Regions from separate parts of the Lysinibacillus sp. NPDC097287 genome, predicted to be linked through region 2. Evidence: riboswitches for the same ligand, from Rfam matches in the RefSeq annotation. Region 2 holds a riboswitch; each other region holds the start of a gene.

Region 1 (2,269 bases), on a different contig from region 2:
CTGTTTCTATCATAGCTCATTATTCTAAAATTTCAACATCTCTTTTTTAAAATGTTCTATTCTCCATAATTTTTCGACAAATATTTCCTAGAATACTACCTGACTTTGCTTTAATTTATCAGAATTTTCTACATCAAACTTACTGAAAATAAATATTTTTCCAAAAAGGGATGGATTATTTTCCTTGAGCCGTGTTACACTTTGTCCTGAAAACTCACAACAATAACATTTTTTGGTGTAAGATGCTTACATTTTACTTAAAAGGGAAGCCGGTTCAAGTCCGGCGCGGTCCCGCCACTGTACTAGGGAGTTTTTATAGATATGTCACTGTCCAACGGATGGGAAGACCTATAAAACGATGAACTAAAGCCAGGAGACCTGCCAAAAAATACGTGACAAGTTTCAACCTACGCGGATAGGTGTGCAGCTTAGCAAATCGTTTTTCATTTGCTTTTTTTCAGCTATGCACTTTTCCAAAAAGGAGAAGTGCTTTTTTTATTGCACACGCTAAAAAAGATTCATCACCATAACTTAGGGTTGATTTCCGTTCCGACTGGGCGCTTTCCGGGGGGCGTCCGAAGAGCCGCTTCACTGGTTGCTGACGCTTCGCTTTCGCAACAAAACACAGTTTCGCTATGCTCGCTCCAGGGTCTCATCTGGGACGCTAATCCCCCAGGAGTCGCCCAGTCTCCACTACAATCAACTGGCAGTTTAAAATCAATATGCACTTTCGTCAAATGTCATCCACGACCTTTGGTGATGAATCAATAAAACAAAAGGAGGAAGAATGGTGAAATTTTCAATTTGGAAGCTTAGTTATTTCTTATTGGCATTTATCATGGTGCCAAATCGTGCATTTGCTATGCACATTATGGAAGGCTTTTTGCCGATTGAATGGGCAATTTTTTGGTGGGTCGTATCGATTCCATTTATTATTTTAGGATTACGTTCTATTCGTAAAACAATAGATGAGAATCCGGAAACTAAAATGATGCTAGGCCTTTCAGGTGCCTTTGCATTTGTCTTATCAGCTCTAAAAATCCCTTCTGTAACAGGCAGTTGCTCACATCCTACAGGTGTTGGGCTTGGTACCGTTTTATTCGGACCATTAGCAATGAGCGTGATCGGTACAATCGTATTATTATTCCAATCTTTACTTTTAGCACATGGTGGGCTAACAACATTAGGAGCAAATGTCTTCTCAATGGCCGTTGTCGGACCGTTTATCGTCTATTTTATTTTTAAAGGGGCACAAAAGATTGGCTTATCATTCTCACTAGCTGTATTCTTTGCAGCTATGCTTGGTGATTTAGGTACATATATTGTGACATCTGTTCAACTTGCACTTGCTTTCCCATCTGAAGTTGGTGGCTTTATGGCTTCACTCACTAAATTTGCTAGTATCTTTGCCTTAACACAAATTCCACTTGCAATTAGTGAAGGGATTTTAACGGTAATTGTCATGAACTTCCTGAAAAAATACAACGTCCGCGAATTAAAAGCATTACGTGTATTCTCAGCAAAGGAGGCACATTAAGATGAAAAAAAATTTACTGTTACTAGGAATTGTCGTGTTCCTTGCCATCCTTCCCCTATTCATACAAAAGGGCGCTGAATTCGGTGGTGCTGATGGAGAAGCAGAAGCAGCAATTGGTGAAATTAACGCAGAGTATGAGCCATGGTTTGAAAGTATTTGGGAGCCACCAAGTGGTGAAATTGAGAGCTTATTATTCGTGCTACAAGCTGCAATCGGTGCTGGTTTTATCGGCTATTTTATCGGTTTCATGCGCGGCAAACATAAAGAAGGTTAACAGCGATGTTACTCATTGATAAATATGCTTACATGAATAAACTAGCATCTGTTCATCCACTAGAAAAGATGACGTTTTCACTTGGGTTACTACTACTGTCGCTTTTTATTCGAGATGAACATATTTCACTCATTACATTTATCGTAATGAGTGCTTTTATCATTTTAGCCGCAAAAATCCCCTTTACGTATTATGCAAAACTACTACTGCTTCCAGGGTTTTTCCTACTCTCGAGCATAGTGACAATTTTGGTTTCTATTGCACCTTCTTCTAGTGTTTTGCCGTCACACATTTTGGATTTCCAACTGAGTACATGGACGATCTTTATCGGTACATCAAGTGTTGCAACGGCACAGGAGCTATTTTTCATCGTGCTTGGTAGCATTAGCTGTCTCTACTTTTTAATATTAACGACGTCGGTGCAGTCAATTTGCTATGTGTTACGACAATGGCGTCTA
Region 2 (2,269 bases):
ATTGCAGCTGAAATGTTTGTAGTAGTGTGGATATTTGGTATTATGCATAAAAAAGGTTTGAAATTTTGGAAATGGCCAGTGGCACTTGTTTTAAATGGTATCATTGCACCACTGCCTTTTTATTTCATCATTAGTCCGGCATTTTTCTGGGGAGCATTACCTGGTCTGTTCATGGCAACACTCATTAACTTAGTGATTGTCGCTGTAGCGATGCCAGTCATTTCGAAAGTTTTTGTACGAAAAGAAGGGCGAGTACATTGAGAAATGCAGTAAGAATTGGCGGCTTGATCGCAACAACAGATAATGCCGCGGCCATTGGTGAAAAACCGCAAGATATTGTGGCTGCACCTGACAAATTATCGGCATATTTAACGGCACGGGTAACATTTTTAGAGCAGCTCGCTGCTAATGCTATTCCTACACATATTTTACTTGCTAATTTTTCAGGGGATGAAGCATGGAATCACTATGTAGCAGGAATTGAGCAGGTATTTGATGAAATAGGTCTAGTTCGTCCACCCGTAGATGGTTCCTCTGAGTCAAATATGCCAACATTACAATCAGGCTTATCTATCACGATGATTGGTGAGATACAAAAGCGTGCCGCATATGAGCATAGTGAGCTAATTTGGTACACATACGGACTGCCACTTGTTGGTAATGAGGTGCTAGAGCAGCCTGAAAATGTTGCGCTGTTACAACCTATTTTTGATGCCTGGCATAAAGAAATTGTACAGCAAGTTTGGCCGGTTGGTTCAAAGGGACTTCAAGTTGAGTTTTCACGATTATTTGGTGGTAAAAAAGTAGAATGCTCACTAGATGTTGCAAAAACTGCAGGCCCATGTACTGTCATTTTACTCGGGTTGCATCCCGAAAAAGAGAAACTAGCCCAAAATATTTTCACAAGAAATTTTGAGAAATTGTGTATAACTACAGGTTAATTGGGCTTGCTTCGAGCAAAAGTAGTGGCTTGTAAACTACAAAGTGCAAAACACCTCTTGAAACATTAAACACAATATGTTAGATTTGTTTAGGAGTTAAAACACAATATATAGTATTTTGGACAAGCGGTACCATTATGGTTTAATAGGGAATTCGGAAATAGAGTCATCTAAAGCCGAAGCTGTCCCCGCAACTGTGAGTGCTGACAAATGATCAAAAAGCCACTGTGAAAAACGGGAAGGCGATCATTTGGCTAAAGGCACGAGCCAGGAGACCTGCCGTTACGTTCAAGACAGCAACACATTCTTCGGGGATTGAGAAGTGGAGGCGAGAGATTTGTCCACTTCTTTGTGTACATGTCCTTCATTTCCATTTCCGATTTTTATGCGACCACGCAACCGATACAGGTTGTGTGGTCGCTTTTTTGTGTGGCTGAAAGAAAGGGAGAGAGTATATGACGATTCAAATCGAACAGCAAATCGCTAAGTTAAAGAAAAAGTACACGGAGGATGAACTTGAAAGTTTTGTAAGGTTATCGGATCGTTGGCTACGAAAAAATGAGGACGCTACGTTTGAAGCGTGGGCAGATGCGATGATTTTACAAACGCTTAGCCTAATTGACGAAGAAGAACCGTACTGGACATTTGTCGCAGCACAGGTGTATTTAGAAAAATTATACGACCAATTTGCGAAACAACGTGGTATCGATGTGGAAGAGGTTTACAAATCATTCCCTGATCAGCTAGTGCGTTACACAGAAGCGGGTCTTTACCATGAAAATCTAACGACAAAATATAGCATGAAAGAATTAACGGAGCTGGCATCATATCTAGAGCCAAGCCGAGATGAACTGTTTACGTATATCGGTTTAAAAACATTGATGGACCGCTATGTTGTACGTGACTATACAAAAACACCAGTCGAATTACCGCAAGAACGTTGGATGGTAATTGCGATGACGCTTATGCAAGATGAAACAGAAAATCGCTTAGAGAAGGTACGTGAATCTTACTGGGCGATGAGTAATTTATTTATGACGGTTGCTACACCAACTTTATCAAATGCGGGGAAAACGCACGGGCAATTATCTAGCTGCTTTATCGATACAGTCGATGATAGCCTGCAAAGTATTTATGATACGAATACAGATGTGGCGACTTTATCGAAAAACGGTGGGGGCATTGGCGTGTATATGGGTAAAATCCGAAGCCGTGGTTCATCGATTAAAGGCTTTAAAGGTGCGTCGAGTGGTGTTCTACCATGGATCAAGCAGTTAAATAATACTGCTGTATCAGTCGATCAGCTGGGTCAGCGCCAAGGGGCAATT
Region 3 (2,269 bases), on a different contig from region 2:
ACCCGTAGATTGGACATATTCAGTCTGGGAGCAACTTATCAAGGCACTTACATTTAAAGATGAGCATATACGTGCACAATCAGCACAGTTTTTATGTGCACTTGCAGCAAAAAGTGATCCAGAAGAACGTGTATTAGAAGATTTTATGAAAATTTGGGCTGTAACTTATGATGAAAAAACCGTTACAGCAAGACATAGTTTACAATCGATTTGGCGTATCGGATTAGGTGGACAAGTGCAAAGGGATTTAGTTGTTTCGCATTTAGCGAAGCGATTCCATACATGTGTCGATGAAAAACATCCGTCACTTATTCGTTATGATATTATAGTATCCTTGAAAAATTTATTTGATGCAACAGGCGATACAAAACTATTAAATATTGCACAGAATTTAATCGAGAAAGAGCAAGATGCCAAATATAAAAAGAAATACAAGACAGCCTTACGTTAAATGTCAGGGACTTTTATTGATATAGTATATGGTAGATTTGAGGTATGAGATACAACATATGCGTAATTAAGGTTATTTTTATGGAATAATAAATCTATAATTTCCAATATAAATCAATGTGTTTTTTAGGTACATAGTGCACTGTTTTCCGTGCGTAAAAACAGAAATCCAGTCGTTAAAGAAAAATAGTGCTGGTTTTTGTGAGTATTTGCAACTTTTCGACTACTAAAGGGTGTTAATTTATGATAAACTGCTTAACAAGTGAATAATTCTTGCAGAATAAAGGTGCTAACTATTAGCATAATCGGGAATTCGGTGTAAGACCGAAGCTGTTTCCGCAACTGTAAGTGCAGAAGAAATAAGAGAATGCCACTGTCGAATGAAGAAAAATGCTTCTAGTAGATGGGAAGGCTCTTATGATTTCGCTACAAAATCATTGTAGTGAGCTGCACAAGCCAGGAGACCGACCTTTATTTGAGCGTATAAGCACTCTTCGGAAGATAGGAGGATATACGGCAAATACATATTGAACGTTATATGACGTGACCAATTATGCTATTTTCGTCGTTCCTTTTCGAAGAGGAGCGGCTTTTTTTATGGCTTTTTTATTGGTATATGGCATTCACGCCAGACTCAAAACGTTTGATGCGTGAATGGACTTATCAAAAGATATAGGGCCTTATAGCAGCGAGAATATCTTCATAGTAGAAAGAGGGGACCTTGTTTGAAGAAAGATGCACGCTATTCCTGTTACCCTTTCATGCGTGAAAAAGTAGCGACTGTCGATTTTGAAATTCGAACAGATTGCCTAACAACTCATGTAGGTGTGGCACTTGCAGCAGTCAAAAAAGAGATTGTTGAGGTAGTAAAAGAAGATCTACTTGAAATTTTACCTATGGCTTATCATGTCAACGGATCAGTACGTGGAAAATTAGCGGTTACTGACGAGGATTTAGCTTGGCTAAGTAGTCGTTATGATTTCTATGTGAGTCATGTAAAAGAAGCAATCCAAAGCTTTGTTTTACCACAGGGTACGGAAGCAGCAGCGGCGTTACACTTATGTCGTAGTGAGGCAAAAAAATCTTATCGTGCGCTCCATAAAGTTTCCGAGGAGAGAGAAGTACCAGAAATTCTATTTAATTATCTAGGTCTATTAGCAAACGTATTTTTTGTCATGGCTGTCTACATGAATCAACAAGCAGGCATTGCAGAAATTCCGTTTGTAAGTAAGTCTTACCCAATGAAAAAGAAAAAGGAGAATGTCTAAATTGAAAAAGATATTTAATTTCCAATGGCTTTCAGTATTAATGCTTGCATTTTTACTTGTAGGCTGTGGCACAGCAGAAGAAAACGCAAATGAGGATACATCAAAACAAGGCGCACAAAGTGAAGAATCAGGCTATAAAGTGAAGGATGACCGTGGGGTAGAAGTAGCTTTTGATGCAGTACCAGAAACAGTTGTTTCTTTACAACCTAGTAACACAGAGATTTTATTTGCATTAGGTGTTGGCGATAAAATCGTTGGCGCAACTGAGTATGATACGTACCCACCAGAAGCATTAGAAATCGAACGTGTTTCGGATTCAATGGTATTTAACAGTGAGCGTATTTTAGCATTAAATCCGGATGTAGTTATTGCCTATACAATTGGTGAAAAAGATGCACTAAAGGTACTTGAAGATGCTGGCGTAAAAGTATTTGTTATTCAATCAGCAACATCTTTTGAAGACGTTTACGGTGACATCGAGCAACTTGCTACTGTAATGGGTGTTAAAGACAAAGGTGAGCAGTTAAACAAAGAAATTAAAGCTAAAATCG

Evidence for each region. Region 2 has a riboswitch for cobalamin ahead of ACIQ2D_RS13615 (ribonucleoside-diphosphate reductase subunit alpha). Riboswitches for the same ligand answer to the same signal wherever they lie in the genome.
Region 1: it holds a riboswitch for cobalamin, as region 2 does, so the genes downstream of both, ACIQ2D_RS04920 (energy-coupling factor ABC transporter permease) here and ACIQ2D_RS13615 (ribonucleoside-diphosphate reductase subunit alpha) in region 2, are expected to answer to the same signal.
Region 3: it holds a riboswitch for cobalamin, as region 2 does, so the genes downstream of both, ACIQ2D_RS11975 (hypothetical protein) here and ACIQ2D_RS13615 (ribonucleoside-diphosphate reductase subunit alpha) in region 2, are expected to answer to the same signal.

The regions. Positions count from the first base shown of each region.
Region 1 is NZ_JBIWCX010000002.1:392,513-394,781, reverse strand. It holds cobalamin riboswitch at 217-400, shown strand; gene ACIQ2D_RS04920 (energy-coupling factor ABC transporter permease) at 788-1,537, shown strand; gene ACIQ2D_RS04915 (energy-coupling factor ABC transporter substrate-binding protein) at 1,539-1,811, shown strand; gene cbiQ (cobalt ECF transporter T component CbiQ) at 1,817-2,269, shown strand, end outside.
Region 2 is NZ_JBIWCX010000009.1:12,160-14,428, forward strand. It holds gene ACIQ2D_RS13605 (ECF transporter S component) at 1-261, shown strand, start outside; gene ACIQ2D_RS13610 (hypothetical protein) at 258-941, shown strand; cobalamin riboswitch at 1,052-1,240, shown strand; gene ACIQ2D_RS13615 (ribonucleoside-diphosphate reductase subunit alpha) at 1,397-2,269, shown strand, end outside.
Region 3 is NZ_JBIWCX010000007.1:134,583-136,851, forward strand. It holds gene ACIQ2D_RS11970 (hypothetical protein) at 1-451, shown strand, start outside; cobalamin riboswitch at 718-937, shown strand; gene ACIQ2D_RS11975 (hypothetical protein) at 1,176-1,718, shown strand; gene ACIQ2D_RS11980 (ABC transporter substrate-binding protein) at 1,720-2,269, shown strand, end outside.